Regions from separate parts of the Alteromonas sp. ISO5 genome, predicted to be linked through region 1. Evidence: predicted binding sites of a transcription regulator. Region 1 holds the regulator's gene; each other region holds the start of a gene.
What was found. Region 1 encodes FNR, which switches genes on or off when oxygen is low (the NO sensors DNR and NnrR bind a similar motif). Its sites were predicted from a motif close to TTGATCTAGATCAA; they were not measured.
Positions count from the first base shown of each region.

Region 2: ccmA (cytochrome c biogenesis heme-transporting ATPase CcmA) is a predicted target of FNR. The motif match lies at 2,341-2,354, and genes of this name have one in related genera.
Region 3: AC2T0J_RS16690 (glutamate-cysteine ligase family protein) is a predicted target of FNR. The motif match lies at 8,610-8,623, and genes of this name have one in related genera.

Region 1 is NZ_CM176572.1:4,226,370-4,237,107, forward strand. Features, by position in the region: gene ccoO (cytochrome-c oxidase, cbb3-type subunit II) at 1-137, shown strand, start outside; gene AC2T0J_RS18865 (cbb3-type cytochrome oxidase subunit 3) at 139-300, shown strand; gene ccoP (cytochrome-c oxidase, cbb3-type subunit III) at 316-1,272, shown strand; gene AC2T0J_RS18875 (FixH family protein) at 1,417-1,908, shown strand; gene AC2T0J_RS18880 (heavy metal translocating P-type ATPase) at 1,908-4,286, shown strand; gene ccoS (cbb3-type cytochrome oxidase assembly protein CcoS) at 4,296-4,499, shown strand; gene AC2T0J_RS18890 (sulfite exporter TauE/SafE family protein) at 4,492-5,160, shown strand; gene fnr (fumarate/nitrate reduction transcriptional regulator Fnr) at 5,187-5,924, shown strand; gene uspE (universal stress protein UspE) at 6,047-6,964, shown strand; gene ttcA (tRNA 2-thiocytidine(32) synthetase TtcA) at 7,087-8,013, shown strand; gene rssA (patatin-like phospholipase RssA) at 8,021-8,998, shown strand; gene AC2T0J_RS18915 (DUF2987 domain-containing protein) at 9,048-9,683, opposite strand; gene AC2T0J_RS18920 (glucosaminidase domain-containing protein) at 9,680-10,471, opposite strand; gene AC2T0J_RS18925 (YciC family protein) at 10,464-10,738, opposite strand, start outside.
Region 2 is NZ_CM176572.1:84,684-95,421, reverse strand. Features, by position in the region: gene AC2T0J_RS00435 (hypothetical protein) at 1-2,211, opposite strand, end outside; gene ccmA (cytochrome c biogenesis heme-transporting ATPase CcmA) at 2,447-3,076, shown strand; gene ccmB (heme exporter protein CcmB) at 3,073-3,741, shown strand; gene AC2T0J_RS00420 (heme ABC transporter permease) at 3,741-4,499, shown strand; gene ccmD (heme exporter protein CcmD) at 4,489-4,719, shown strand; gene ccmE (cytochrome c maturation protein CcmE) at 4,725-5,195, shown strand; gene AC2T0J_RS00405 (heme lyase CcmF/NrfE family subunit) at 5,192-7,189, shown strand; gene AC2T0J_RS00400 (redoxin family protein) at 7,186-7,785, shown strand; gene AC2T0J_RS00395 (cytochrome c-type biogenesis protein) at 7,782-8,225, shown strand; gene ccmI (c-type cytochrome biogenesis protein CcmI) at 8,225-9,451, shown strand; gene AC2T0J_RS00385 (MlaA family lipoprotein) at 9,448-10,305, shown strand; gene galE (UDP-glucose 4-epimerase GalE) at 10,344-10,738, opposite strand, start outside.
Region 3 is NZ_CM176572.1:3,733,259-3,743,996, reverse strand. Features, by position in the region: gene AC2T0J_RS16740 (ATP-binding cassette domain-containing protein) at 1-875, opposite strand, end outside; gene modB (molybdate ABC transporter permease subunit) at 860-1,534, opposite strand; gene modA (molybdate ABC transporter substrate-binding protein) at 1,537-2,298, opposite strand; gene AC2T0J_RS16725 (molybdenum cofactor biosynthesis protein MoaE) at 2,305-2,778, opposite strand; gene moaD (molybdopterin converting factor subunit 1) at 2,780-3,022, opposite strand; gene moaC (cyclic pyranopterin monophosphate synthase MoaC) at 3,012-3,491, opposite strand; gene moaB (molybdenum cofactor biosynthesis protein B) at 3,494-4,003, opposite strand; gene moeB (molybdopterin-synthase adenylyltransferase MoeB) at 4,086-4,853, shown strand; gene AC2T0J_RS16700 (M14 family metallopeptidase) at 4,863-5,999, shown strand; gene AC2T0J_RS16695 (zinc-dependent metalloprotease) at 6,046-8,394, opposite strand; gene AC2T0J_RS16690 (glutamate-cysteine ligase family protein) at 8,700-10,160, shown strand; gene AC2T0J_RS16685 (M14 family metallopeptidase) at 10,163-10,738, shown strand, end outside.

The DNA of each region.
Region 1 (10,738 bases):
AGATGGAAGTTTTCCAGACGCTAGGCGTGCCTTACACAGCGGAAGACATCGAAGGTGCACAAGCGGCAGTAAAAGGCAAAACCGAAATGGAAGCCCTTATTGCATACCTACAATCCCTTGGCACATATCTGAAATAATATGGACCAGGGTACTGTAGGCAGCATTTTTACTGTCATCGTCTTCGTCATATTTATAGGCATTGTATGGTGGGCATTCAGCGGTCGTAACAAGAAAAGGTTCGACGAAGCCGCTAACCTACCCTTTGCCGACGAAGACAAAGAAGAATCAAAGAAAGAATAGCGGGAGTTAACACTCATGAGCATGTTTTGGACAATTTGGATTTCCGTGATCACACTGGGGTCCATCGTCGGATGTTATATATTGCTTCGCTGGAACCTGACCAATTACACAGGTCACCCAGAGGGCGAGTCTATGGGACACGAGTTTGACGGCATTGTTGAAATCAACAATCCGCTGCCAAGATGGTGGACCATTCTGTTTTACGCAACAATCGTATGGAGTTTCTTCTACCTCGCTCTGTACCCGGGATTAGGTTCTTTCGAAGGCTTTTGGGGCTGGAGAAGTTCTAACCAGGACGTACGTTCATTAGAAGAGTCAGCTCAGGCACGTATCGATGCTAAAGAGCAGGGCCTGATTGTTGAGTATGATCGCGAACTTGATTATGCCGCAGAAAAATTTGACCCAATCTTTGAAGCTTATGCTCAGGTGCCGGTTGAAGAGCTGGTAAACAATGAAGAGGCGGTTAAAGTAGGTCAGCGCCTGTTTATGCAGAACTGTTCTCAGTGTCATGGTTCTGATGCCCGTGGTAATACCGGCTTCCCGAACCTGACTGATAACGACTGGCTGTATGGTGGTACCGGTGCCAAGATCAAAGAAACCCTGACTAATGGTCGTAACGCAGCAATGCCCGCATGGATCGATGCCATGGGCGAGCAAGGTATCAAAGAAACGGTAGCTTACGTACTGAGCCTGAGTGGTCGTGAAGTGGACGAAAATCATGATGCACTGGCAGAAGCTGGTAAAGCCCGCTTTATGGCTTGTGCGGCCTGTCATGGTATGGACGGAAAAGGTAACCAAATGCTTGGTGCCCCTAATCTGACCGATAATACCTGGCTGTATGGTGGTTCTGAACGCGCTATCACCGAAACACTGACCTATGGTCGTAACGGTGTTATGCCTTCGTTCAAGAAAACACTGGGTGACAACAAAATTCACGTAGTTGCTACTTACGTGTACAGTTTGTCTCACTAAGATTTTAAAATATAATGCAAAAGCCTCGTTTTTTACGGGGCTTTTTTATTCAACACAATGGTAATGCTCATTCGGATAAAACCCTTTCGGGTGTTATCCGAATTCGTATTAACCGGTTCCATAAAGTTCATCAGGAATGCAGTAATGGAAAAAACAGATACCAAACCCTGGTACAAATACTTCTGGCCGTGGTTTCTTATAGCCGTGCCCTTTTCATCGTTTGTAATGGCCTATTTCTTGGTTAATTTTGCGACCAATACCGAAGATTCTCTGGTGGTTGATGATTATTACAAAGAAGGAAAAGCGATTAACGCCAGTATGGCTAAGGTCGAAGAAGCCCGCCGGTTGCGGATAATGACCGATTTAACGGTTAATGATGGCCAGATTGCGCTGGAGTTTCACAGCGGTATACCCACTACCGGTAACGCCCTGAAACTCAACTTTTACCACGTCACACTGCAGGAAAAAGACTTTTCGCTGTTGTTAACCCGTGATGCAAACGGCGTTTATCGAGGCTTTACCGAGCAGGACACCAGCGGTAAATGGCGCGTGTCGCTAACGCCTGTCGACGATAGTTGGAAAGTACAGCAGGAAATATCTTTACCCCGTGAAGATAAGATTCGATTCATTCCCTAATGAACGTGACAACCATTGAATGCTATCACTGCGGCTTACCGGCAGAAGCTGACAGTCCTTATCATGCCACCATACTCGGTAAAGATCGCGTTATGTGCTGTCCCGGTTGTCAGGCGGTAGCCGAAGCCATTGTCGAGAATGGTCTGGAAGATTATTACCAGTTTCGAACCGAGCCGGCCGCCCGCGGCGATACCGAATTTCAGGCCACACTGGGCAAACTGGCGATATATGACGATCCTTCCCTGCAGGAAGACTTCGTAATCGATGAAGGTAACCACAAACAAATTCAGCTCACAGTAGAAGGTATCACCTGTGCCGCCTGTGGCTGGCTGATAGAAAAGCAGCTGGCCAGGGTAAACGGCATCAACCAGGTGTCCGTAAATGTTTCGGAACGCCGGGCTGCTGTCACGTGGTCAGATGACGTTATTCAACTGAGCGGCATCTTAAAAGCGTTGAAAAAAATAGGTTATGCAGCGCTCCCCTTCCAGCCTGATCAACACGAAGCCTCTTACCAGAAAGAACAGAAGCAATTTCTTAAAAAGCTTGGTCTTGCCGGTCTGATGACCATGCAGGTCATGATGCTAATGACCGGTCTGTATTTTGATCTGTTTGGCGCTATCGAAGCCGAAACCCGCCAGTATTTTTACTGGGTGGCACTGGTGCTTACTACACCCGTGGTCTTCTATTCTGGCAGTACTTTCTATCTGGGGGCAATCAAAGCTATCAGTGCCCGCACCGTTAATATGGATGTGCCGGTTACTATCGCGGTGTTCGGTACTTATATTGCTGGGATTAAATCCACCTTGCTGGAAACCGGTGACGTGTATTTTGAATCTATCTGCATGTTTATCTTTTTATTGCTGTTAAGCCGTTATCTGGAGCACCGATCCCGCCATCGGGCTACACAGATTTCAGCCAATATGATGCAATACATCCCGGTCACCGCGCACCGGTTGAGTGACGATGGCAAAGTGGAACCCTGTCTGGCAAAACACCTCGTCGTGGGAGATAAAGTATTGGTTAAAGCCGGTGAAACGATACCGGTAGATGGGCGTATCATCGATGGCGCTTCAGCCATTGATGAGTCTATGCTCACCGGGGAATTTGAGCCGGTGCTTAAAGACGCTGGCGCAGCGGTATTCGGCGGCACGGTGAATCAGCAAAATACGTTAACCATTGAAGTGCATCAGCAACTGAAATATGCGCTGGTAAATCAGATAATTCGTTTGCAGTCCACCGCTATGGCTAACAAGCCTAAAGCGGCGCAAATGGCAGATTCTTTTTCGCGTTATTTTGTCATGGCAGTACTATTGATTAGTGCCCTCACCTTCGTCTACTGGTCTGTTCGGGGTAACGATGAGGCATTCTGGATTGCTATCGCGGTACTGGTAGCAACCTGTCCCTGCGCGCTTGGCCTGGCTACGCCATCGGCATTAACCTGCGCGATGGCCAGACTCAATAAACAGGGTATATTGCTTAAACGTGCCGATGCACTGGAGCAAATAACCGGTATCGATACCATCGCCCTGGATAAAACCGGTACCCTTACCGAAGGTAAATTTGGCATTGCCGATCGGTGGTTTGCCAATCCTGCGCAAGCGGATTACCTCTACACCGTTACTGCCAGCCTTGAATCCCACTCTGAACACCCTATCAGCAAGGCATTTTCGGCCAGCGAACAGTTTGCGGTGAGTGATTTTGAGGTCACTGCCGGCGGCGGTATTCGCGGCATGGTAGACGGTAAGCAATACCTGCTTGGATCAGCGACATTTACCCAGGCCGATCCCTCGGTTATACCGGTGACTGCCAATGTGTATTTAGTTTGCGATGGCCAATGCCTGGCTGCCTATGAAGTCACTGACAATCTAAAAAGCGATACTGCCGAGACGCTCGCCGGATTAAAGAGCTTCCAATTGGTGCTACTAAGTGGTGATACCCAGCATAACGTGGATAAACTGGCAGCTAAACTGCCCCTGACAGTAGCTACCGGTGAACTGACACCAGAACAAAAATATCAGGCGGTGCAGAAACTACAGACTCAGGGTCATAAGGTCATGATGCTGGGTGATGGTATTAACGATGCGCCGGTACTTGCGAGTGCAGATGTCTCGGTTGCCGTTGGAAATGCCACTGACATTGCCCGCAATGCAGCGGATGTAGTGTTGTTGAGTGAATCGCTGACTACGGTGCCGACGCTGGTTGACATTGCGGCGAAAACCCGGCGTAAAATTCGCCAGAATATTCTCTGGGCGCTGGGATACAACCTGTTGATCCTGCCTTTTGCGGTTTCCGGCTTACTGTTACCGTGGATGGCCGTGATCGGTATGTCATTAAGTAGTATCATAGTGGTTTCAAACTCGACCCGATTATTAAAGTAAGGCGGTAATGTGAGTATTATTTATGTGCTGATCCCGTTAGCAATTATTCTGGTCGCGGTGGCCCTGGGCATTTTCTTCTGGGCGGTAAAATCCGATCAGTTCCAGGACCTTGAGCGCCAGGGTTACAGCATTCTGTTCGACGACGACTTACCCGAAGAAGAACGCAAGCAACAAGCCAAACCGCAGGATAAAGCTAACACCGATAATGAGTGATTACAGCTTTATTTCGGCATTTGTAGTTGGCTTGGCCGGCTCACTCCATTGCGTTGGCATGTGTGGTGGCATTGCGGGCGCCTTGCGAGCAGCAGTGCCAGGCAGTCAGCCACCACTACCCTATATACTCAGTTATAACCTCGGGCGCATTACCAGTTATGCCATTGCCGGAGCCATAACCGGCGTACTTGGCCAGGTTGCCCGTGCCTCAGTAAGCCATGGTCTGATGATATTTCAGTTGCTTAGCGCCGTAATGCTGATTGCCATGGGCTTATACCTGGCCCAGTGGTGGCGTGGTCTTGCCCGCCTTGAAAAACTGGGCAACGGACTGTGGCAACGCATTCGCCCATGGTCTAAACAATTTATTCCGTTTAAATCGCCGCTTTCGGCATTTCCTTATGGTTTTATCTGGGGCTGGTTGCCCTGCGGACTGGTTTATTCAACCCTTACCTGGGCATTAGTCAGTGGTGATGGTTTATATGGTGCGGCAACAATGACCGCCTTCGGACTGGGCACTTTTCCGGCGCTGATTGCCGTAAGTCTGGGAGCCGGCTGGTTATTAAAGCTCCTACAACACCCGAAGACTAAGTCATTGGTCGCAATTTGCCTGATAATATATGGGGTTTTCTTGATTTACCGCACCCTAAACGGTAATAATTAAACGACGCCCACACGGAGACGTAATCTATGTCAAAAGGCTCAGAATTTTCGATTCATTGTCAGAGCTGTAGTTTCAGCCATTTGTGCCTGCCTGTTTCGTTAAATAAAAGCGAACTCGATTCACTGGATGATATTATCGAGCGTAAAAAACCGCTTCATAAGCACGATAAACTGGTTAAGGCCGGTGATAAATTTAACTCACTTTATGCAGTGCGTGCCGGCTCATTTAAATCTTTTGTTAGTAGCAAGGATGGCGAAGAACAAATCATTGGTTTCCATTTCCCTGGTGATATTATCGGTTTTGATGCCCTGCGTGAAAACGCTCATCAGAGTTATACTCAGGCGCTGGAAACGGCGATGGTTTGCGAGTTACCGTATGAAACCCTAGATAAAATGGCGGTGCAGTTCCCTAAATTGCGTCATCAGATAATGAGCTTTATGAGTGCCGAAATTAAGCAGGATCACGATCTGATGATGTTGCTGAATAAACGTACCGCCGAAGAGCGCCTGATTTATTTTCTTGCGCATCTATCCAAACGCTTTGAAGATCGTGGCTTTTCGCCTCGTCAGTTTAACCTGAGTATGACCCGCAACGAGATTGGTAACTACCTGGGCCTGACCGTTGAAACTATCTCTCGCCTGTTAACACGCTTCCAGAAAGAAGGCATTATCAAGGTTGACGGCAAACTGATCACTATCATCGATTTTGAAGCGATGGATAATAAACTGCATAGTATGGATATCCCCTCTACCACTATCAATTAATCTGTTAGTGAGCTGTTTTTCTCTGGTTTTTTATCATTACTTGATCCCAGACAAATCTGAAACTGGAGAAACAGCTGCTCACGTCGTACACTCTTAATGAATACTTCCTTTGGAGAGTCGTTATGATTGAATACAGCAATATTCTGGCCGTGGTAGAACCTGAAAGGGAAAACCAGCCCGCTATCTCCAGAGCCATTGAACTGGCTGAAAAAACTGGCGCGTCCATCACCGCCTTAATGACCATCTACGATTTTTCCTACGAAATGACCACCATGCTTTCCGGTGAGGAGCGTGAGGCCATGCGTCAGGCGGTTGTGAATGAAAGAACGGTCTGGCTTAAGGAACAACTGGCAGAGTACAGTCAGCCCATAGAGGCCGCTGTGGAATGGAATAACCGCCCTTACGAAGCCATCATCAAATATGCTATCGCCAGTAATGCCGACATTGTCGTCAAAGCAACCCGTTCTCATGATGATTTACGCTCCGTGATCTTTACCCCCACAGACTGGCATCTGGTGCGTAAGTGCCCTGCGCCGGTGCTATTGGTTAAAGAGCACGACTGGCCTCAGGATGGCAAAATTGTGGCGGCAGTCAACGTGGGTACGGAAGACCGCGAACATGCTCAGCTAAACGACCGACTTACTACCATAGCCCTTGATTACGCCAGGTTATTGAGCGGTCATGTGCATCTGGCTAACTGCTATCCGGGTACGCCGCTTAATATTGCCATTGAGGTGCCTGAATTTGACTCTGAATCTTACAATGCGTCGGTTAAAAACCACCACCTGGAAGAAATGGAGAAACACAGTAACCATTACAATATTCCACTGGATAACTGCCATGTGAAAGAAGGACTCCCTGAAAAGGTCATCCCTCAGGTTGCCAAAGAGCTTGATGCGGAATTGGTGATCATAGGCACAGTTGGACGTGTAGGCATCTCTGCTGCGCTGATCGGCAATACCGCTGAACATGTCATCGATGAACTCAACTGTGATGTACTGGCAATTAAACCCGACGGCTTTGAAAGCCCGGTAAGCTAAGCGCCGGTTTCCGTGGCAGGTATCCGTTACTGCCACGGTATGTCCCGGGCCTTATTCGGGGATGCAGCCTATCCTTGCTTCACGTATAATGGCGCCCATTGCAATATGGGTCTTTCTTTATCATGAGTTTACACATCAATAGTGCCTCGCCGGCAACGCAAACCAAGCAAAAATACAGCTTTAATAAATTACAAAAGCGCTTACGTCGTAATGTTGGCAAAGCCATTGACGATTTTGGCATGATCGAGGATGGCGACAAAGTAATGGTGTGTTTATCCGGTGGTAAGGACAGCTACACTATGCTGGATGTACTTATGTATTTGCAGCGAATAGCGCCTATCAGTTTCGACATTGTGGCGGTTAACCTCGACCAGAAACAGCCCGGTTTTCCAGAGCATATCTTACCGGATTATCTGCAAAGCCTGGGCGTTGATTACCGCATTGTTGAGGAAGATACCTATTCCATTGTAAAGGATAAAATTCCGGAAGGTAAAACGACCTGTTCACTTTGTTCTCGTTTACGGCGCGGTATTTTATACCGGACAGCAACTGAACTGGGTGCGACAAAAATCGCGCTGGGCCACCACCGTGACGACATGCTTGAGACCTTGTTTCTTAACATGTTTCATGGGGGCAAGTTAAAGTCCATGCCGCCTAAACTGGTTAGTGATGATGGCAAGCATGTGGTGATCCGCCCACTGGCGTATTGCACAGAAAAGGATATTGAAAAGTATGCTGCTGCGGTTGAATTTCCCATCATTCCCTGTAACTTATGTGGTTCACAGGAAAACTTGCAGCGACAGAACATCAAAATGATGTTGCAGGACTGGAACAAAAGGTTTCCGGGCCGCATCGAATCCATGTTCAGGGCGATGCAAAATGTTACCCCGTCGCATTTGGTTGATAGAAACCTTCATGACTTTAAAGCCATAAAAGCAACAGGTGAAGTACAACCAGAGGGTGACATCGCCTTCGATGCCCCCGAGTTTGAACCTGAGAACCGCTCTGACACTGCAGACTCCATCAATATCGTAAACCTGACGGAATAAAGTTACTATGAAAATAGGCATCGCTCTGGGCTCAGGTGCAGCCCGTGGATGGGCTCACATTGGCGTGATCCAGGCATTGGAAAAACTTGGCGTTAAAATCGACGTGGTGGCAGGTTGTTCAATTGGTGCCTATGTAGGTGCAGCCTATGCCAGCGGCCGACTTGACGAATTAAAATCCTGGGCTTCCTCGTTAACCGAATGGCAAACGCTGAGTTTAATGGGGATTGGCATTCGGCGGGGCGGACTGGCGAGCGGCCAGAAGGTCTTTGACAAGCTGTCAGACGAATTTTGCGCCCCTACCTTCGAAGCTATGGACAAACCCTTTGCCTGTGTTGCCACCGACCTGTATTCAGGTCGCGAAGTCGTTTTTAATCGGGGCGATGTCGGTAATTCGGTACAGGCGTCCTGCGCCATTCCGGCGTTATTTTCACCCATCGCCTACAACGACAGATGGCTGGTAGACGGTGCCGTAGTCAATCCGGTACCGGTAAACCTGTGCCGTCAGTTAGGCGCTGACTTTGTCATAGCAGTAAACCTGAATGCCGATTTCAGACCATTGCAGTTAGCCCGGGAAACCGCCAAGCACGAAGAAACCCAGGAAAAGAATGAACATTTCTTCAAAAAAAGTCAGGATGTAGTGCGCCAGTGGTTCTCACCAGAACCCAAAGACAACAGTAAACAGGCACCTGGCATTTTGAGTGTGATGAGCAGCTCGCTGGAAATTCTTCAGGCCCGGGTGACGCGCTCCCGTCTTGCTGGCGAGCCACCTGACATTTTGATTGAACCAACCCTGACCGATGTTGGGTTAATGGAGTTTCATCGCTGTGCGGAGCTTTGTGAAACCGGTGAACAGGTGGTAAAACGCCTGGCTGAACAAATTCGTTATCAACTGGTGCTAGATGAAGTCTTATCGCCATCAGAAGTGGATCCTGATGCACTGGAGGCACCCAAAGCACCGGATGAAGTAAACGAAGAAATCAGTTAATCACAAAAAAGGGGCCGGATAAGCCCCTTACCTTTATCTCAGCTTGTCCTTAGCGTTTTGCCAAGGCCGTAATACGCAATGGCTCAACAGGTAGTTTTAGCGATTTCCCCTGCTCTAACCATGCGTTATCCAGCATTAACATACCGTTAGTAATTGCTGGTGCACCGGGCACCTGCGCATCGAGTTCATCGTCACTAAAACGAAATGTCAGGCCTTTAACGGAAGGCATCATAAACGACAGGAATCCGCCCATTTCGTTAAAGAAAGCTTCATATTGTTGCTTAATATAGGCCAGATCTTCTGCAGTGTATTCGGTTTTTATGTATTCAGCGGTAGTTTCTATCTGCACCGACATATCACATAGATTAGCGGCTTCGCCAAGATCTATTACGACTGCTGCATCCGCTAACTTAAGCGCCCGTTCTTTGGGCACTAAGAAGCGCTGTTCAGGCGTAACGGTCAGGGGAATATCCTGCTTCTGAGTAACAATGGTCGCCTGATTAACGGGGCATAAATCACTGGTACCAACTCTCAAAAAGCCAAAGGCAAACTGCAGAGCAGAGGTATTTTCGTCGCCTATTTTATTAATGTGGCTGTAAAAGCGTTTATATTCCACTTCAATTTGCTCAGCGCCGGCGCTAAAGGCGGAGGCGAACAGGCTCAGTGCTACTAAGGTACGTTTCATTCGGTGATAAACCCTTTGTTGTATCGGATCATATTCTGAAGTTCATTAACATAGGCGGCACCACGTTCAGAATAGTTCATTAACCCTTCTGCCAGTGCCAGGCCGGTTACCGGTAATTGTGCCCGACGTAAAGAGGCTCTGATATGACGTAGCTCACGATAAGCGTCATGACGGTTAATATTTCGCATATAGGTGTAGGTAGCGCGCGATAAATTTTCAAACTTTGCCACTTCGTGAATCGCACCACTGTTGCGCCGTGCCGGTACGAATCCGCAGCCTTTTTTGTAACACCATAAGCCGAAGAAGTTATACCCCTGCTGGGCGAACCGTGAAGTCCCCCAGGCCGACTCATTCGCCGCCTGCATCAATACCAGCTCAACGGGTAAAATATCCACTTTATTTAGCAATTTAGGAATTTGCGCGTCAGCCGGTAAATCCTGATCCACGCGATACTCGTCAGCCAGCCAATCCAGGCGCTCATTATCGTCCTCTGTCAGGCTGTTACCAGCCGCCAGCTGACGCTGTAACGTTTGCAAATAGTGCCGCAAACTCAGTAAGTAATCGTTTTGCTTTTCTACTTCAGGTTTTAAATAGGCAAAAAATGCCTTTTTCTTTTCTGTGGTGTCTTCTATCGCTTTAAAATCAGGTACGGGTTGTTCGGCCTGCTCAGTTTCCGGTACATCCAGAATATCGGGCTCGCTGGTACCGGTCATCCACGCAAGAACAACAATCAGTGCCATAATGGCTATTGCGATAAGGATGATCTTACTGGTTTCCCGTTTATGCATCGAGTATCGAATCCTCTTTGGTTGGGTGTAATGATTGGGGTTCGTCATCGAAACCGAACAGATCGGCATACAAACGGCCCATTACCAGCGAATAAATCGGCCCTACCCACAATATAGCCAGTCCCATGGTGAACAGGACCAACACAAACATCATAATAAATGCGAGCAATAATAGCATGAAGGGCACCAAATACCGGTTCGTTACCCGTGCTGAAAGAATGATTGACTGCATCAGGCTAAGGCGTTTTTCAACCAGTAGCACCACCG
Region 2 (10,738 bases), 1.1 Mb from region 1:
AACAGTTAACCCAAGTTGTTTAAAGCGTTTGAGTAAAAAGGGCAGGGTTACGCACACCTTTTCGAGCAGAGCCTGGTTTGACGAATAAATATCAAGATAAAGCTGTTCATCACGGATTTTCGCTTTAGTGAGCAGTTCTCCCTGCTCACCGATATCGAGCTTCATGGTGAGGTGCCATTGCGTTTGAGCCGTGTCGTTTTGTTGTTCCGGCTGTCGTTCACGCTCACGACGGATTAGCAGTTCAGCCGGTTTTTGCTGGGGTAATAATCCGGGCAGCACATAATAAAAGCTATCATTGCCTTGTAACGTTTGCTCCATATTCCCAAGCTTGGCACTTTGGTGGCCGGCTAGTAACCCTTTAAGCTGCTTGAGCAGGTTTTGCTGGCTGTCGAGTTGGGCAAATTCCCTGACCTGACGCCCGGTAATTGAACCTAGCAGGCTGTTTGGTGAATTGCCTTTCGGTGCAGTCGCTCGTTGCCGATTAAGCGCCTGATCGATATCCTCATGGGTTTTAAAGTGTCTGCCAAGCAGTGACAACTGTAATAGCTGAATCAGGCCGTTTAAAAAGCTCTGTCCTGGCGGCGGTGATGAAAGTGTTAGCGGAGACTGAAGCCAGGCCGGCGAAGTGATTAGTTGTTTCAGTGCCGAGCTCAGTAGGGCTGAGTCGGTGCTATTTCTCGCTGCAGCCGGCTCGGCTGAACCACCCAATTCGGGCTGGAGCTGTGATGGCTCTGCTGTTGGTAATTTGTTGTTTGTTGAAAGGTTCAACTGTAACTGTTCAATCACCGAGTTGATGGGTCTGGCAAGGGCTGGATTAGCACTAGCGAACTTTTGCAGCGCGGTGGTGAGTACACTAAGACTGACTTGCGACGATTCCGTATTACTGACATTAATCCTATTTGCTGATCGTATGAATTGCGCCAGAGCTGTTTGGACCTCAGCTGGAAGCTGCGCCAGTTTATGTTTCGCGATACTTTCTACTTCTGTCGGTATCGCAGGCTTATCCAGCTCGTTGTTTATGGTTGCTGAATGGAACATTGCCTGCTGGGGTTGTCTGCTGTCCGTTTTCGGCATACCGGCGCTAAGCCGCGAAGATGATGTTTGCTGCACTGATTGCCTGGTGGTTATTTCAGGCTGTGCGGGTAAAGGCGTAAAAGTGACCTGAGGGATACTCTTGGCGGTAGTACTTTGAATATTTAGCTGCCCAGTTTGCTGTGGGCTAATTTGGGGCGCTAATCGGCTCATGGGCTCGGTTGATGTTGTACTGACCGCTAGTAGCTGTGTCTTATAGCCGGTGATGGTAACTTCACTGCCTTTAATACTCACTGTTGCAGGTAGCATCGGACTCAGCTGCTGAAATGATTTTGTCGCTGCAGGCGATAGTGACTGAGTTACCCAATTGGCTAGTTTAGGCGGCTCTACGTTGAGAGGCATTTGTTGGGTAATCGCCTGAGTGAGCTTACTGGCAAGGGGCGAATTCACCGGCACGTTAACACTTCGTTGCACACTAGTCAGGATACTGGCACCAGGAGCAGGCGCACTGGCTTGTGCTGTCGTTGCAGATGGGGAAGGCGGGGTTATTTGCACCTTTAACTGATTTTGCCGCGATGAAACGGTCAGTGATACTGTTGCCGGTAAAGCCGCTTTGTTCGCGGAGGGACTGGACAACGCTGCATCGCTATGCCTGGCCGCTTTCGCTAACGGAATATCGATAATCAATGGCCGCGCTGTGCCGGCATTGACCCTTATTGAGGTATTGTCTTGTTGGATAACCGTGGCCTGCAGCGTGACCGGCGCAGTGAAAGAGCGGGTTAATGCCGTCATAAGTGACTGAAACTGCACCTGGGATACCCGTTGGTGAATGGTTTCCGGCGATATTTTGAGTAACGCTGGTAATGCCGCAGCTCCGGAATGCGGCGGCAACACAGTTTTAAACGGGACGGAGGAACCCTGCGGCGGTTGGATCGGTGCTTCAGTGGGCAGGCGCACCAACAGCAAGCTTTCTGCGCTGGACACGCGCACGGCAGGACTAACCTGCAGTAGTTGCTGGTTTGTAGCCATGAATACACTGGCAATATTAACCGGTGACGCCCTGGAGGCCTTTTCCGGTCCGGCAGATGTTGTCGACATTTTTGCTGCGGTAGTGGCGGCAGCCTGCACAGGCTGTAAAACCTGAGCAATTCTGGCTATTGTCTGGGTTTTTGTCGCCACACTTGATGACTCTGCAGTATTGACTCGACTGCTCTCGGAGCTTGCTTGTGGGGGCAGATTGGATGATTGCATAAGTCGTTATCGGCAGACAGTTTCAACAGTTAAGTATAATGTCAATCATGCCAAAGATTGAAATAGATCAGAAATTTGCCGATCCGCCCTTTGGGTAAGATGCGAAGCGGCTGGTTTATGATAGAATGCGGCGGATTTTTTTGCTAACAGAACGGGATACATCTTGGCAGGACTTGCAGCAGACAATTTAACCTGTATTAAACGTGACAGAGTGTTGTTTTCTGACCTGTCGTTTAGCTTATCGCCCGGTCAACTTATTTACCTGCGGGGTCCCAATGGCGCAGGTAAAACAAGTTTGTTACGGATCTTAACCGGTTTGTCAGCGCCAGAGGGCGGCCAGCTACTGCTAAATGACGAGCCGCTGGATAAAGTGCGGGATAGGTTTAATCAGCAACTGATCTATGTGGGCCACAAGGCAGGTATTAATGGTGCACTAACTGCTATGGAAAATTTGCGCTTCTGGTGTGCACAGCACGGCACTGATTTTGTTGCACAGCGGGCCTATCAGGTGCTTGCAAGGCTCGGACTGGTAGGGCTCGAAGATGTGCCGGTAAGGATACTTTCAGCCGGTCAACAGCGACGGGTCGCCCTTTCTCGTTTATGGTTGAAACAAGCGACCTATTGGATCCTTGACGAGCCGTTTACCGCGCTGGATACCGATGGCATTGAATTGCTCGAAACGCATATGCGTGAGCATGTTGCCAATCAGGGTGCCATTATCACTACCTCGCACCAACCTTTGAGTGAACAGGCCGGCCCATTTACTGAGTTAGTGCTGGAGTATCAGCTATGAATACGTTGATAAACGGTATCTTTAAGCGGGATATGGCGCTGGCTTTTCGCCAGCGTTCTGAGCTGGCGCAACCACTGATGTTTTTGTTAATGGTTATTACCCTTTTTCCCCTGGGCATTGGACCAGGGCCGGTAACCTTGCAAAAGATTGGTCCGGGTGTGATATGGATTGCGGCGATCCTGTCCTCATTGCTGGCCATGGAACGTCTGTTTCGTGACGATTTTTGGGATGGTTCGCTGGAACAATATATGCTGAGTGGCCAGTCTGTCGCGGCAATTGCCGCGGTTAAGGTAATGGTTCACTGGTTGGTGAGCTTCTTCCCTTTGGCGCTTTTTTCGCCGTTATTGGCACTATTTTTAAACCTGACGGTCGATATGTATATCGCGTTAATGCTGACCCTGATACTGGGCACGCCGCTTCTTTCGCTGGTGGGCGCGATAGCGGTCGGATTAACGGTAGGATTACAGCGAGGCGGAGTACTGCTGGCACTTCTGCTAATACCGGTTTTCATTCCGTTATTGATATTTGCCACCTCGGCGGTAGATTCTGCGGCACTCCAATTACCTTACCGGGCACAACTTGCTATTATTGGCGCCATGCTGATGCTGGCAATGGCAACAGCCCCCTTTGCAATTGCTTATGCACTTAAAGTGAGTCAAAACTGATGTGGAAGTGGTTACATCCGTATGCAAAACCTGAACGAGCGTATCAACTGTGTGTGACGCTGCAGCCCTACTTTCTCTGGCCTGGCATCTTATGCTTATTAGCCGGCAGTCTCTGGGGACTGGCCTTTGCGCCCCAGGACTATCAGCAGGGGGATTCTTTTCGGATTATTTATATTCATGTGCCCAGCGCAATTTTGTCGATGAGTACCTATGTGGCAATGGCGGTTGCCGCGTTAGTTGGCATTGTATGGCAATGGCGAACAGCTTTCATGGCCATGATTGCCATGGCCCCCGTTGGGGCTGTGATTACATTTATTGCGCTGTTTACCGGGGCCGCCTGGGGCAAGCCCATGTGGGGCACCTGGTGGGTATGGGATGCCAGACTCACTTCTGAATTAATTTTGTTATTTCTTTATCTTGGTGTGATTGCCCTATACGGCGCGTTTGAGGATAAACAACAGGCGGGTAAAGCGGCAGGTGTAATGGCCCTGGTTGGCGTTGTGAATGTGCCCATTATTCACTATTCGGTTGAATGGTGGAATACCTTGCACCAGGGCGCGACGATCAGTAAGTTCGATAAGCCTTCCATTGCGCCTGAAATGCTTTGGCCTTTATTGATCGCTTTACTGGGTTTGGCCTTATTTATTGCAGCAGTGACCGTAATGCGTATGAAAAATGAAATTATTCGGCGAGAATACCACCGCCCCTGGGTGAAAGACCTGGCGGCGCGAGCGCTCGGAGATGATCATGCAGTTTAATAGTTTACAGGACTTCCTGGCCATGGGCGGCTATGCCCTTTATGTTTGGCTGTCATTTGGTGTGTCGCTGCTGGCGCTGGTTTGGATAGTTGTCGACAGTGCCGGCACCCATAAAAAGTTGTTGCATAACGCTCGTGAAGAACAAGCGCGGCAAGCCCGCATTGTGGCGGCGCGAAAAAATCAGGCATTGCAATCTGAATCACAACAGACAGGTAGTTAAGCAGTATGAATCCAAGACGACAAAAAAGACTCGCGGCCGTTGGTGGCATTGGTTTACTGATTGTTGGTGCGATCACGCTTATGCTATTCGCATTAACCGACAATATTGATTTGTTCTACACGCCCTCTGAAATTGTCGAAGGCAAGGAAGGGGTGAAACCTACGGTCGGTCAGCGCCTTAGAATTGGCGGTATGGTGGTCCCGGGCACTGTGAGTCGGGATTCAGAATCATTAGCGGTCAGTTTTAATCTTATCGATACCGGTCCGCAGGTGACAGTGCGTTATGCCGGTATCCTGCCTGATTTGTTCCGTGAAGGGCAGGGCATTGTTGCTACTGGTATACTATTGGAATCCGGCGTTATTGAGGCCGAGGAAGTGTTGGCTAAACACGATGAAGAATATATGCCGCCAGAACTTGCTGAGAAAATGAAAGGTATTAAGCATGTTAACCCCATTCAAGGAAATACAGGCTCGTGATCCCCGAAATAGGTAATATTGCGGTCGCATTGGCGCTGGTAGCGTCTATTTTATTGTCAGTCTACCCGTTATGGGGAGCGTTCAAAGGGCACAACGCTATGATTGGTACGGCGCGCCCGCTGGCTATCGCCATGTTCAGTTTTACTGCCCTTGCGTTTGGCTGTTTGGTTTATGCGTTTATCACCGACGACTTTTCTCTCAATTATGTCGCACAGAATTCTAACAGCCGTTTGCCGGTGTATTATAAGGTCACGGCCGTTTGGGGCGGGCACGAAGGCTCGTTTTTGCTCTGGGTGCTGATGTTGTCACTGTGGACAGTGGCCGTTGCTTTGTTTAGCCGCGGTATACCGCAAATTATGATTGCGCGTGTACTGGCAGTACTTGGTATGGTTTCCGTTGGTTTCTATTTGTTTATTCTGCTGACGTCCAATCCTTTCGACAGCATGTTGCCTTATTTCCCGGTGGATGGCCGCGATCTTAACCCATTGCTGCAGGACTTTGGCATGATCATTCACCCGCCCATGCTTTATATGGGGTATGTAGGGTTCTCAGTGGCTTTTGCGTTTGCGGTTTCTGCATTACTTTCCGGTCAACTGGACTCTACCTGGGCAAGATGGTCCCGGCCATGGGTGATTGCCGCCTGGAGTTTCCTGTCTGTAGGCATTGCTCTAGGAAGCTGGTGGGCCTATTACGAGCTTGGCTGGGGGGGCTGGTGGTTCTGGGATCCGGTAGAGAATGCTTCCTTTATGCCCTGGTTGGTGGGCACTGCATTAATGCACTCCCTGGCGGTAACTGAGAAACGTAAAGCCTTCAAATCCTGGACGGTGCTGTTGGCAATCGCCACCTTCTCGTTAAGCTTACTGGGCACCTTCTTAGTGCGTTCCGGCGTGATTGTCTCGGTACACTCCTTTGCCAGCGACCCGGCCCGCGGACTATTTATTCTCGGCATTCTGGTGCTATTAACCGGCTTTAGTTTAGTACTGTATACACTGCGTGCTCAGCAATTAAAGAGTCCGGGCCGTTACCAGCTGTTTTCCCGTGAAGTATTGCTGATGGGCAATAATGTGTTCCTGTGTGCGGCAACACTGGTTGTTTTGCTGGGGACTTTATTACCGCTGATACACAAAGAGCTTGGGCTGGGCTCTATTTCCATAGGCGCCCCATTTTTTAATCAGATGTTCACGCTGCTGATTGTACCCTTTGTGTTGTTTTTAGGCCTTGGTCCATTGACCCGCTGGAAGCATCAACCGGCGTCACAGGTACAAAAAACGTTACTATTTGCCTTTGGCTTAAGCGTAAGCGCCGGGGTTTTAATTAACTATACCTACGATGCTCCAACTTACATGGCTGCACTGGGACTGGTGCTGAGCGCCTGGATTCTGATCACCACGACTTTAGAAGTGGTACAACGGGTGTCCGCCATGGATACCAGCCTCAGTGCTTTTGAACGACTACGTAAGCTCACGCCCAGTCACTGGGGGATGATCCTTGGCCATCTGGGCTTCGCTGTGACTCTGATTGGCATAACTCTGGTCAGTAATTATGAAGTGGAAAGAGATGTTCGGATGATGCCGGGCGAGTCAGTCACCTTGTCAGGCTATGAATTTGCCTTTCGCAAGGTAGAGCAGCGAACCGGGCCAAATTATACTGCGGATGTGGGTATATTTGATGTATACGAGTCGGGTGACAAGCTGGTACATCTTGAGCCCGAGAAGCGCCTGTACCTGGTACAGCGTATGCCGATGACGGAAGCCGGTATTTATTCGACGCTGTTCAGGGATTTGTTTATTGCCATGGGTGAGCCCCTCGACGATGGTGCCTGGGCGATACGGGTTTATATCAAACCCTTTGTGACCTGGATCTGGGCTGGAGCTGTAATCATGGCTATTGGCGGGATTTGCTCGATGAGTGATAAACGCTATCGCATGGCTAAAGTCGCTAAAGTGCGAACTGCGGTGCGCAGTGTAGCAAGCAGCGAGGGGGCTAAAGCATGAAAAAGTTAATGATTTTTGGCGTGCCGCTGCTGGCGTTTCTGGTGCTGGTGGTGTTTTTGTTCAGCGGCTTGTTTTCTGATCCCAGAGAACTCGACTCCCAGGTTAAAGGCAAACCCATGCCTGCTTTTTCGCTGCCGGATCTGATGAATCCCGAAACGACTTATACGCCTGAAGTGTTCAAAGGGAAGGTGACCCTACTGAATGTCTGGGGTGTGTGGTGCGTAACCTGTGCCGTGGAATTACCCTATCTGACCGAGCTCACTGAGCAAGAAGGGATCAGCATTGTTGGCTTGTATTTTGACCAGGATCTTGATCCGGAGTTTGGCACTAAAACATTAAACCGCGTGCAACAGGAAGTCGAAGAGATCACCAACCGGTTTGGTAATCCTTACCAGTTTCATATTTTCGATGTGTACCGTGATACCGCATTGGACCTGGGCGTGACCGGTGCTCCTGAACATTTCCTTATCGACCATAATGGCGTGATCCGCATGCACCATATTGGCGATATCAACGAACGTGTCTGGAACAATAAAATTGGCCCGTTATACGCTCAGTTACAACAGGAAATGGCGCAGGAGAATACAGCTGAATGAAAACAGTAATTCTGACGGTCTTATTACTTATCTCTGCATCGGCTGTGGCGACTGAGGATAGCTATGAGTTTGATACGCCGCAGCAGCGCCAGCTATTTCTGTCATTAACCGAAGAGCTTCGCTGTCCAATGTGTCAGAACCAGAATATTGCCGATTCTGACGCAATGATTGCCCATGATATGCGCCGTAAGGTATATAACCTGGTGAGACAGGGCAAAACCGGTGATGAAGTGATTGACTACATGAAAACCCGCTACGGCGATTTTATCAGCTATAAGCCACCGGTAACGCCGGTGACCATGTGGTTATGGCTGGCGCCGGTGTTATTCGCCTTACTGGCGTTTGTGATGGTTATCGTTCGACGCAAGTCGACACCGCCGGAAGATATGGCCGCTAAGTTGGCCAAAGCTGAGGCGATGTTAAAGCAGGGTGAGAAGTAATGTCGTGGATGTTTATTGGGGCTGTCGTTGTACTGGTAGCCGTGTTGGTCCTGCTGGTTGGTTTACCTTGGCTGAAGCAGCGGCCGGAACAGGAAAACCTGACCCAGGCTAACATTGCCGTGGTCAAAGAGCGTTTAAAGGAATTGCAGCGAGAAGTCGACGAAGGCTTGCTTAGTGAGCCGGATATGCGCCAGGCCAGTGACGAAATTAAGATTTCCTTGGTAGAGGAGCAGCAGGCAGAGTCTAAAGGTTCGGCAAACGCTTCTTTCGTCTTGGCTTGTGGCGCTTTATTAGCGTTGCTCGTCGGTGGCTTTGCTTATTTCAAAGCCAGTAATATTAATCATTTGCAGGATGCTCAGGCTGCGCTTGATGCGTTACCTAAGCTCAGTGCCAAGCTAGCTGATGGTCAAGGCGAAAACTTCACGCCGCAGGATTTTCAGCAGTTAACGCTGGCTATCCGTAAACGCTTGCAGGAAAACCCTGAAGACGGTCAGGGCTGGATGTATCTGGGCCGCATCTGGATGGCCCTGAGTCAGACAGAAGAAGCCTACGCGGCACTGGAGAAAGCGCTGCATTTCTCACCTGATGACGAAAACGTGCGCATGACTTATGCCCGTGCATTGATGATGAGCGATGATAAAACGCAGCTTGAAAACGCCCGGCGATTATTAGCCTCGCTGCTTGAGGGACAACAACAAAATGATAACCTGGTACTGATGCAGGCGGTCGTGGCGGGGCGGCTAGGCGACAAGGAGCTATTAGCCGATAGTCTGGCCAGGCTGGAAGGTAAGTTACCTGCTGACAGTCCTATCGCTATGCAGCTATCCGAGCGTCTCGACAGTTTGAATGGAGTGCAAGCCGCAAAAGCGGCAGTTACCGGTTTTAACCTGACTGTAGAGATCAGCGAAGAGTTGGTATCAAATCTACCAGATAGCGGGTTTTTATTTGTGTTTGCCCAGGATGCGAACAGTGATAACCGTATGCCGGCTGCGGTGTTAAGGTTACCTTTAGAGAATTTACCGTTAACGGTGACGTTAACCAGCGAGAATGCCATGGCGCCCAATTATTCATTGGAGCAGCTTTCGACAGCCCGCCTGATTGCCCGTATCTCGAAGGATCAGGAAGCACCTGCTCAACCTGGCGATCTTGAGGGCACTATGGAGGCTGCAGTGGCAAACGGTAAAGTTATCGATCAAACCATCGTAATCAACAAGGAATTAATGTGACATTATCTATACGTCGCTTTTCGTTATTTCTCTTCTTCTCTGGTGCTTTGTTTATCTCAGGTTGCGCCAGTAATAATGCCGAGCAACAAGCTGAGGTTGACGCGCCGGCAAATACTGCCAGTGCGTCATCGGAATACTCTGATCCACGCGACCCGCTGGAGAGTGTTAACCGCGTAGTATGGGATTTTAACTGGGAAATCCTCGATAAGTATCTGCTGCGTCCTGCCGCAACGACCTATGTCACCGTAGTTCCAGGGTTTGCCAGAACCGGTCTGTCTAATGCGGTAGAAAACCTTGGGGAGCCTGCTAATATGCTAAATAACCTTTTGCAGGGAAAGGTAGGGCCATCCTTCGATAGCTTTACCCGTTTTGTTATCAACTCCACAGTAGGTATTGCGGGTTTCTTTGATGTCGCGGGTGCCATGGGGTTGCAGCGTCAGGAAGAAGAATTTGGTGAAACCCTGGGTAAGTGGGGCGTAGGAAGCGGACCGTTTTTAATGATACCCGCCAGGGGGCCAAGCGATCCACGTAGTTTCACCGGGGATATTGTTGATAATCTTTATTTTCCAATGACGCTGATGACCGGCAACCTCAATGTATTGAGATTTACGGTAGGTGCTCTGGAAGCCCGTGCTCAGTTACTTGGCCAGGAGGGTCAGATCGAAAACGCCAGGGACCCTTACGAGCAGGTTAAAAACATCTATTTTCAGAATCTCGAGTTTCGGGTGACCGATGGCAAAAACCTCGACACGCAGCCAGATGAAGAAGAAGCCGAAGAGTTCGACGAATTTGAGGCACTATTTGATGATGTGGATCTGGAAAGTGAGCCACTCGATGCCGAAACGGATAATTAGATAGCTAAAACAAAGGCGCATAAAGCGCCTTTGTTATTTTAGTGGTTATAGCCCTGCGGATTTTGCGACTGCCAGTGCCAGGCATTTTTACACATATCTTCGAGGGTCTTCTGCGCATTCCAATTTAGCTCGGTCGCCGCTTTGGTTGGATCAGCATAGCAGGCTGCTACATCACCCGAGCGACGCGGTGCAATTTTATAATTGATAGGTTTGCCGCAGGCTTTTTCGAAGGCTTTAATCATTTCCAGTACTGAAAACCCCTGGCCGGTACCCAGATTATAAATATCCAGTCCCATATTGAGGCTAAGACGTTCAATAGCTTTCAAATGGCCATTGGCCAAATCCTCTACATGGATATAATCCCGCACACCGGTGCCATCCGGGGTGTCGTAGTCGTCACCAAAAACCGCTAATTGCTCAAGCTTGCCTGACG
Region 3 (10,738 bases), 490 kb from region 1:
TGTATCGTTCGCACCACGCCATGCAATCTGTTGGTCTTTATGACACCCGTTTGCTCGGTAGTCAGCAGGACTTCTTTGGCCGGCACTAACACTCTGACAGCGTGATCGGTTTGGCTCTCATACTCTCCGGCCACGCTGAGTTCACTCTGACCAATCATTACACGGCTGATGCCTCGTTTACTCCCCCGGATGACTCCGTGAAGTACGCTAATCAGCGGCAACAGAGTGCCGGCGCCCGCAAAGCGCACTGGATTTAACATCTCTTGGAGAGGCCCACTGGCTACACAGTGTCCTTTTTCAATCACCCCAAGGTGGTCACAACACAGAATGATGTCATTGATTTCATGGCTCACCATAATCACTTTGGTACGCTGACCAATATAGGCTTTTAGCTTTTTTAAAATTCGAAAACGCAGGGCACGATCCATAGCACTGAAGCTTTCATCAAGCAGCAGTAACGCAGGCTTAGCCAGCAAGGCCCGGGCGAGCTTTACCCGCTGAAGTTCGCCGCCTGAAAGCTCGTTAGTATGCCGGGTTAACAACGCCTCACACTCACACAACGCAACAATGGTATCCACGTTTGCATGTTGCTGATTGTGGCGAGCCACCAGTTCAATGTTTTTCGCCACACTAAGCGCCGGAAACAATGGCGTTTGTGCACTGACAAGCACGGTATTTCCGGCGTTTTCCAGATTAATATTCTGCCACTTCCCGCTTACTCTGGCGGTTGTCTCGAAACCTGCCAGGGCTTGCAATAAGGTAGATTTACCCGCACCGGAGTGCCCGGTAATGCCCAGCCATGACAATTCTGCCTGGGCAGACAAGGCCACATCCAGTGCAAACTGGCCGGCTCGCGCCGTTACATGACATTCCATTTAAGCCTCCTGTGTCCTTGCAGCCAGTAAAGCGCGATCAGCAATAACAAGGAAAACATCAGCAAGGCGGCAGCCAGTTGATGAGCACTGCCATAATTAAGCGACTCCACCTGATCAAACAACGCAATCGACACTACCCGGGTTTCCCCGGGAATATTCCCCCCAATCATCAGCACCACGCCAAACTCGCCCACGGTGTGGGCAAAACTCAATCCGGCTGCAATGAGTAAACTGGGCCTGATGGCCGGTAATACCACCTGCCTGAAGCGGACCTGCCAGGGCAGATTCAGCATTTTTGCGGTGTGTAAATAGTGAGGATGCAGCTGCGTAAAACCGGCATACAATGGTTGCACAGCAAAAGGAAATGAGTAGATGACCGACCCCAGCACCAATGCTTCAAAAGTAAACGCCAGGCGTTCTCCTGTCACCGCCAGCCAGAACTCGCCAAACAGACTATCGGGTGCAAAAGCCAGTAACAAATAAAATCCCAGAACCGTAGGTGGCAGCACCAGCGGTAAGGCGACACAGGCCTGAACCACCGCTTTAAAGCGGCTGTTCCAGCGGCTTAGCCACCAGCTTACCGGTATGGCAACCAGCATCAGCAGTAGTGTCGATAACCCCGCTAATTGCAGGGTTAACCAGATTGCCTGAAATTCCACGTTTATTCAGTTCCTTCTAACAGCCGCTGTGTAAGCGGGGCATAACCCGCTCCGGCCAGTTGCAACTGAACCCGGGAACTGCGCAGATAATCTGCCAGTTGCATTGCAGCTAATCCGGCATCGCCTGTACCTGTGACAGCAAGTTGCTGAATAATCGGTGTGTAGTCATCTGGCACTGATTTGCAAACCAGTTGATAAGAGACACACTGAGAAGCTGCGATTAACGCCACATCCACATTGCCGGTTTGCCAAAACTGCAACGTTTGCTGAATGTTCGTGCCTCGAATCAGTCCGGGAGCCAGTGCTTCCCATAGCCCCGCTTGCTCGAGTAATTGTCTGGCAGCGCGGCCATAAGGCGCAATCTCTGGCTCGGCAATGGCAAGCCTGATATCCGCTGTCAATAAACGCGGATCGGTTATGCCATCCACATCGCCTACTAATGCCAGATGGCCAATCGCATAAGTTGCTACTGCAGACTCGTTTACCCTGCCAGAAGCAATCAGTGCCTGTGGACGTTTACTGTCTGCTGATAAGAACAAATCATAGGGAGCTCCATGTTGAATTTGCGCAAATAATGCGCCGCTTGAACCAACACTCACCCTGACGCTGATACCAGAGACAGCCTCAAACTCGGGTAACAGCTGTTGCAAAGGCGCCGCAAAATTGGCCGCCACTGCCACATTAATAGTTTGCCCGGCCAACGCAGAGTTAACCATACTAATGATGCAAAGTATGGCAACCGTCAGCTTGAATAATTGATGCATGGCAGGTTAGTTGTCCTCTTCGTCGGCCAGCCAACGCATTGCGGCGTCATGGTCGGTACCTTTAGCGGCCACCCAGTTTGATGTATCGCCCGTCCATTCTTTTTTCCAGATAGGCACCGATTGTTTGAGCATATCCATCATGTACGACGCCCCACTAAAGGCATCCTGTCGATGCGCCGCACAAGTGCCAACCCAGACAATTTGCGCCTGATTTGGCAACCTCCCTACCCGGTGCACTATGCCGCCATTGGTAAGCTGAAAACGGGCCATTGCCTGCTTAAGTAATTGCTGCAGAGCGGACTCAGTCATCCCCGGGTAATACTCCAGCTCGATACCGTCGATGGCACCTTCGGCGTTATAGTCTCTCACCCGGCCGGTAAAGGTGACCACGGCGCCTGACTGACTGGCTTTATTATGTTCACACAGTTCGTCATACAATGCCTGTTGACTAAAATCGTCTTCACTGACCCGTGCAAACATTCTAACCTCCTGTAACCGGCGGGAAGAAGGCCACTTCATCGCCCTCAGACACGGCCATGCTGCCGTCGCATAACGTCTGATTGCACGCGCAGAGCACGTTAACCGATAGGGCTTCCTGCCACTCTGGACCTCTGGCTATTAACGCTTGACGCACGCCTTCAATGGTCGCATCAGCCGGTACCGCCATATCCAACGATTCGGTGCCGGTAACTTCCCGGATCTGAGCGAAAAACTTAATCTTCATCACGACTCCACTGACCGCTCTTACCGCCCTGCTTATGCAACACTCGCACATTGGTTACTATCATAGCCGGATCCACCGCTTTGCACATATCAAACAGGGTCAATAGCGCCACATTAACGCCAGTCAGCGCTTCCATTTCCACGCCGGTCTGGCCATTCAGCTTGCACCGACAACGGGTAATAATGCGATTTTTCTGCCCGTCCAGAGTAAACTCGATATCCACTTTACTCAGCGCTAAGGGATGACATAACGGGATCAGGCTGGCGCATTGTTTTGCCCCCTGAATACCGGCAATTCTGGCCACTGCCAGCACGTCGCCCTTGGCAGCACTGTTGTTTTTAACCTGCGCCAGCGCCTCGGCACTTAAGTGTAATTCCCCTTCAGCGATAGCTTCACGGGTAGTCACCGCTTTATCGCTGACATCCACCATGTTGGCTTCGCCCTGTTGGTTCACATGTGATAATTGCATAACTAGTGATCGCCCTTTAAATGGCCAACAAAGTTACATGGCTTAAAACTGGCATCCAATTGTGAACGAATAATACCTTGCCAGGCCGTTTTGCATGCCCCGGTTGAGCCAGGCAGGCAGAAGATTACAGTACGGTTAGCAAAGCCGGCCAGCGCCCGTGACTGAATGGTCGAGGTACCAATTTCCTGATAGCTCAGGTAACGGAACAACTCGCCAAAGCCGTCGACCGTTTTATCAAACAAAACGCTAAGCGCCTCAGGTGTTGAATCCCTGCCGGTAAATCCGGTACCGCCGGTCACCAGAATGGCTTCCACCGCAGGGTCGGCAATCCATGCCGATACGATAGCCCGTTGCTGATAAATATCATCAATAACCAGTTTGCGGTCGGCCACACGATGGCCAGCGTCAGTAACGGCCTCAACCAGATACTGACCAGATGTATCGGTATCGAGTGTGCGGGTGTCTGATACAGTTAAAATAGCAATTGCCAGTGATTCAGAAGCGGTAGTCATGATGATCCTTAAAAATCTGCTGCGACAGGACTGTCGAATTGGTACATTATGCGTTGAAATATAACAGGATAAAAGTCTAACCATGGCAGATACGCTAAGCTATCCCCAGGCGGTCACTTATAATCGCCATATTGTGCTGCCCCAGATTGACCTGGCAGGCCAGGAAGCACTACTCAATGCCCGGGTGCTGATCATCGGTATCGGCGGGCTGGGTTGTCCGGCTGCGCAACTGTTATGCAGCAGTGGCACAGGTCAGCTTACCCTGGTCGACGATGATAAGGTAGAAGCGTCCAACCTGCCCAGGCAGCTACTGTTTAACCGCGCTCAGGTCGGCCAGTTTAAAGTACACGCCGCCCGCGACAGGTTACACGAACTCAACCCCGATTGCCGCATCAATACTGTTACCACAAGACTTGACGATGAAGCACTTCAACGAACCATTAACGAGCATGATCTGGTGCTGGACTGCACCGATAATGCGGCCAGTCGCCAGCAAATAAATGCCATGTGTTACGCGCAGCAGCGTCCGCTGGTAAGTGGTGCGGCCATTCGTTTTGAAGGTCAGTTACTGGTGGTTGATCCGCTTAACCACAGCCCTTGTTATCAGTGCATTTCCCGGCTGTTCAGCGAACAAGAGCTGTCCTGTGTGGAAGCTGGTATTTTTGCACCAGTAGTCGCCACCATAGGCACTCAACAAGCACACATTGCCTTGCTATGGCTCATCGGCAAGCAGGTTTTACCCGCTGGCCAGCTACTCACTTACGACGGCCTGTCGCTCAGCTGGCAACAATTTACGGTGCCTGCCGATCCGCAGTGCACGGTTTGCCAACACACTAAAATAACCAAATAAAGAATCGTTATGCTCAATCAGGTAAATAAACAACATATCAAGGTCGCCCAGAATGCATCAGGCCGTAGCATGAATGTGCCGGTCTATCGCATTAAAGGGCAGCGGCCGGGGCCGAAAGTGTACATCCAAAGCTCTATTCACGGCGCCGAAGTTCAGGGTAACGTAGTGATCTATCACCTTATTCAGTGGCTGCAGGCGATGCCCATTTGCGGCGAAATTGTGCTGGTACCCAACTGTAATCCGGTGGGCACCAACATTAAAGCCGGAGAATATACCCTTGGCCGGTTTGATCCGGTCAATGGGACAAACTGGAACCGGGGTTATTATTACGATCCCGATCAGATAGCAGCCTTTGTTAACACGGTTACAGCAGAAGAATCGGTGACCTCAGTCAAACAGCGCTTTCGGGATCATTTGCGCACTGCCATCGCCAGTAAGCTCGCCAGCCCCTGGGGGCTGGGCCTTGCTCAGCAGCTTAATCTGCGGTTACAACAGTTGGCTCTGGATGCCGATTTTGTGCTGGATTTACATAACGGGCCGGTTTCAACCCGCCACATTTATATTCCGGAGTATGCCCGCGAAAGCGCAAAAGCGTTTAACTTTCCTCATTGTATATTTATCCCCAACGTCTTTGCCGGGGCCCTGGATGAAGCCACTTTTTGCCCCTGGTGGACCCTGACCGACGCCCTCAATAAACGGGATAACCGTGATATCGATTTTGGCATTGAGGCGTTTACGCTGGAAATGGGCAGTCAGGAAGTAATTGATTTTACCGAGGGTGAAATTGATGCCCGCAGCATTATCAGTTATCTCACCGTGAAAGGCTTATTACCCGAAAGTCAGGTTAAGCCGGCGGCCATGGATCGCATTGGCGTAACGCTAAAAGATTATAAAACTCTGTTCACCCGTTGGGGAGGCATGGTGGAATATTGTGCTCAGCCCGGTCAGCACATAAAACAGGGCGAGTTACTGGCCCGCGTGCTGAACATCGACGAACTGGATAATGATAAAGGCAGTCATGACATCCACGCCCCCTGCGATCTGATCCCCATGCTGCATTTTCCTTCAGCATCGGTGCTCAGTGGTACCCAGCTGTACAAATGTTTCACCGAGTATGATTACCTCACCCGGCAACAGGACGCATAAAAAGAGGGCCAAACAGCCCTCTTCTGATATACATGAAATCACTTGTTCAGATTGGCGAGCCCGGTGGCAAAGGCTTCACTTTGAAGTCCATCTGCCAGTCGCCGGTATCAAGGTAATGGTCCAGGTAATGCTCCAGTGCCCGGTAGCCCGGCACTTCATCTTCATCTTCCAGCCACTCTGTCAGCGTCATCAGTTCTGCGGTAATCGCCAGCTTCACTTCCGGTGACGTGGCTTCATTTTGCAGCGACTGCATGACGCTTTGTAACGCAACCATTTGCAAGCGGGCCACCAGATTATCACTCGGTTCAGGCTGACGATAAAAATGCACTGAGAAAATTTTACGGATCAAATCATCAACACCAGGAATACTGGTCTGGCGGCTGTGTTGATAAGCCAGGCGATTTAATCGCTCAGGGTGTAACAGTAGTGCCAGGCTGAACGCCGCAGCGCTTTCCGCAGCGGAGATCGGATCGAACACCCGGCCTAATCGGCCATTGAACTGTTCGCGGGTTTCTGCTTCTTCAAAGATCGGCGGTGTTATGAGAGTTAACAGACGCTCCGGCATTTTAAGCACCTCCACGCTCGACGCATCAATTAAACGCATCATCGCCTCAACCTGGGTTTCTGAGGGGACCAACTTAACCCCCATGGGCTTATCGAGATCGCCTTTATTCTCATAGAAGTAGTGTACTCCACCCACCTGTTTGGCCACGGCTTCAAGCTGGTAACGGTGCAACAGATACACCGGCACCAGTGCATTTTCCAATGACGACAGGCTGCGTCCTGCAGCAATAGTATTGAGGCCCATATTGGCCAGTGCAATATCACGAACCTGCAGCAAGTGATCGTATTCAGCCAGCGGGTTAGCTCCGTTATCCCACATATGGCCATCGGATGACCCGTGACGGGATGCTCTGGCATCAGCGTCAGACTTATATTTCAGTCCGGCCTCACGAGCTTCCACTACCATTGCCTGCAGGGCTTCTGCACTATCTGTGCCCTCCGTAAAGTCCTGATAACCGTAAGCAATGACATAATTATCCCATTCTCCCATGCCGGTATCATAGGCATTAGCCAACGATAGCTGATTGCCTTTAATCTCAATTTTGGGGTGCGGATAATCCATCACTGATTCACGGCCATTTTCGCTGGCGGCGAAGTTGTGGGCGATGCCCAGCGTATGGCCAACCTCATGAGCAGCCAACTGACGAATGCGTGCCAGCGCCATTTCTTTTTGCTCTTTGGTTGTCTCGCTGTTACCGCTAAACGGACTGGTTAACCCCAGCGCTATGAGGTAATCCTGGCGTACCCGCAGTGAGCCAAGGGTGACGTGACCTTTGATGATTTCACCGGTGCGCGGATCCACTACAGACGAGCCGTAAGACCAACCACGAGTGGCTCTGTGTACCCAGTTGATTACGTTGTAACGCACATCCATTGGGTCAGCACCTTCCGGTAATACTTTTACCTGAAACGCATTTTTATATCCGGCCGCAGTAAACGCCTGATCCCACCAGCTTGCGCCTTCGCGTAAGGCACTCATTACGGGCTCCGGGATCCCAGGGTCGAGGTAATAAACAATCGGCTCAACGGCTTCACTGACCATTGCAGCGGGATCTTTTTTGGCCAGCCGGTGACGGCGAATATAGGCTTGCTCCAAAGGTTCAGTAATGGGCGCAGAATAATCCTGCCAACTGTGTTTCCAGTAGCCGGAAAACGGGTGGAATTCACGCGGCTCATAGCCGTCATCGGGCAAGGCGATAAAAGAATGGTGCATGTGCACACTGACACTGTCGGCATCCGGTGTGACCTGACGTAAATACGTACCGGTCCCTTTGCCACCAAAGGTAACCAGTGCTTCCAATTCCGTATTTAAAGGGAACGCTTTGGTGCGGGGCAGATACACGCCACTGCGTTGCGGGTCAGCTTTAAAACTGCCTTGCTGACGGCTTTTTAAACGTTCTGCCACGCCGTGAATATCGCTCAGTAACTGACTGGTATAGTCAATTAATACGCTGTCATCATCACTGGCAACAATCGTGAAGCCAGCGATAACCGAATCGGCAAACGCTTCATCGATACTGGCTCGTTCGGCCGGGTTATCGGCACTTGCCCGGTACTCGGTATTCAGTTGCTTGAGCAGTAGCTTATTGCCGTAACGCTCAAACTGCACCAGGCGCGTGGCACCCAGTTGCCCACGATCCAGGCCAATATCATTGGAGCCCACGCCATGGGGCAGACTAGACTGGAATAACAGTGGGTCATCGAGCGCCTCGATTTGCAGGTAAACCTTATCGTCTTCACTGCTGTAGTACACGGGAATAAATCCCGCTTGCTTTTGCATATCTTTGGTAAAGGATGCGATGGTCTTCGCCCATACAGGCGAAACGACCATCAGCGCCAGGCTGGCTAGCAGAATATAAACGCGCAAAGGATTCCCTCCGGTTTTTTACATTTTTATCAGTGTTTTCTTGACTATTACGCTACCCAAACCAGAGGCATAAATCCAGTCACGACTGACCAAACCGCCATAACCGCCGACCAATCACGCATGGAGTTTGTTGATTTATCGCAAACAATAAGATGCCGTTCAACCAGTTGTGATCTGGCTTGATCTGTATCAAGGAGCTATTTGCCGCCTGTCGTTACTCTGCTCTGCGATACGCTACACTTAGCATTGTTAACTGACACAGAGAAAGCATGGGTCTTAATTTTCAACAACATGATTTTACAGACACCCAACGTGCACTGTTCGACCAACGGGTGCAGGCACAACTGTGCGAAGTTAAACACGAGCTCAGTCGGGACTGCTACAACCGCGACGAAGTCAGTCTCGGTGCGGAGTTAGAGTTTTATCTGGTTAATCGGCAGTTCAACCCGGCGCCTATCAATGAAGCCATTCTCGGTAAAGCCCGTATCGATGGTCTCCAGGAAGAGTTAAATCAATACAACCTGGAGTTTAATCTTGAGCCGGTCAATGCAACTGGCAAACCCTTCTCCCAGCTTCAACAACAGTTAGACAAAGCCAGCCGGGTGGTCGACCAAACCGCCAGTCTTTTCGATGGGCACGCCATGGCAATTGGCATACTACCTACCCTGGCCGGCAGTCATTTAACCGAAGACTACCTTACCAACCGGCCCCGTTATAAAGCGCTCACCCAGGAGCTCAGCGAACAGCGTGGCGCGCCATTCGACATTGATATTCATGGCCAGGATGTGGTGAGAACGACCTGTGATGATGTCACGCTGGAAGGCGCTAACACCTCTTTTCAACTACATCACCGCATCGCTCACAGCCGGTTTACCGATTGCTATAACACCGCCCAGCTTATCTCGCCGTTGGTGCTGGCTCTGGCCGGAAACTCGCCCTTCTTTATGGGCAAACGACTATGGCAGGAAACCCGTATTGCGCTGTTTAAACAAGCTATCGATTACCGCGATACCCAGGCGACCCAATGGCGTCAGCCAGCCAGGGTAAGCTATGGTCACGGCTGGTTACGCAACGGTATCATTGATTGTCTGACCGAAAGCGTTGCCCTTTACCCGGCGGTGTTGCCTGTGATCTCAGAGCGGTTAATCGGGGCCAGCAAACTTTTTGCCGAACTCAATTTACATCACGGTACCGTATGGAGCTGGAACCGTGCAGTGTTCGAACCGGGTGAAAACGGTCATGTTCGGATTGAATACCGCAGTCTGCCAGCCGGCCCAACCAATCAGGATATGCTTGCCAATGCCGCCTTACAGATTGGACTGGTTGAGGCACTGTCGGAGCACATTGAAGAGTATTTACAGCGCCTGCCTTTTCGCTATACCGAATATAACTTTTACCGCTGTGCCCAGTCCGGCCTGAATGCACAAATTCTGTGGCCACAAAAGCATCAGCATCAGCTGAAGGAATATAAGGTCACCGCAATTTTGTCAGATTTAATTGGCAACGCAGACGATGGACTGGCAAAAATCGGGGTCAGCCGCGAAGAGCGGGATCATTACCTTGGTATTATCGAGCATCGCCTGGCCGCACGGCAAACCGGCGCCCTGTGGCAGTTAAACACCTATAAAACCTTAATGAATCAATATTCTGAATCAAAAGTACTTGGCGAACTGTGTCGCCGGTACTATCAACTGAGCCACAGTGGTCAACCTGTGGCCTATTGGGAGTAGCAATGGGAACCGCCAGATTAGCCACACCTGCTCTGCCCGGCTTTAAAATACTGCATGCGCCGACACCACAACAAATCCCTGACTCCAGCGTCAGCTTTCTGCAGATGCTGGGCGGACCGGCGATTATCTTTGTGCCCGGCAGAACCCGCCGGAAACGAGCGATCACAACCCTGTTACACGGTAACGAACCGTCCGGCTTTCAAGCCTTACACCGCTTGTTGAAAGAAGGCTTTAAACCCTATGCCGATACCACCTTTATTGTGGTTTCAGTGGATGCCGCCCTGCATGAGCCTATGTTCACCCACCGGGCGTTGCCGGAAAACCGTGATATTAACCGTTGTTTCAAGCCACCCTATACCGATACGCAGGGTATACTGGCCAAACAGATACTGGATTATCTGGTGGATTTAGCCCCCGAAGCCATAGTTGATGTACATAATACCTCCGGCAGCGGACCAGCTTTCAGCGTCTCCACCCGACTGGGTACCGAGTATACAGCCCTGGCTTCGCACTTTACCCGGTGGTTTATCCATACCGACATTGAGCTAGGCTCGCTGATGGAAGTGCCTTTTTGCTGT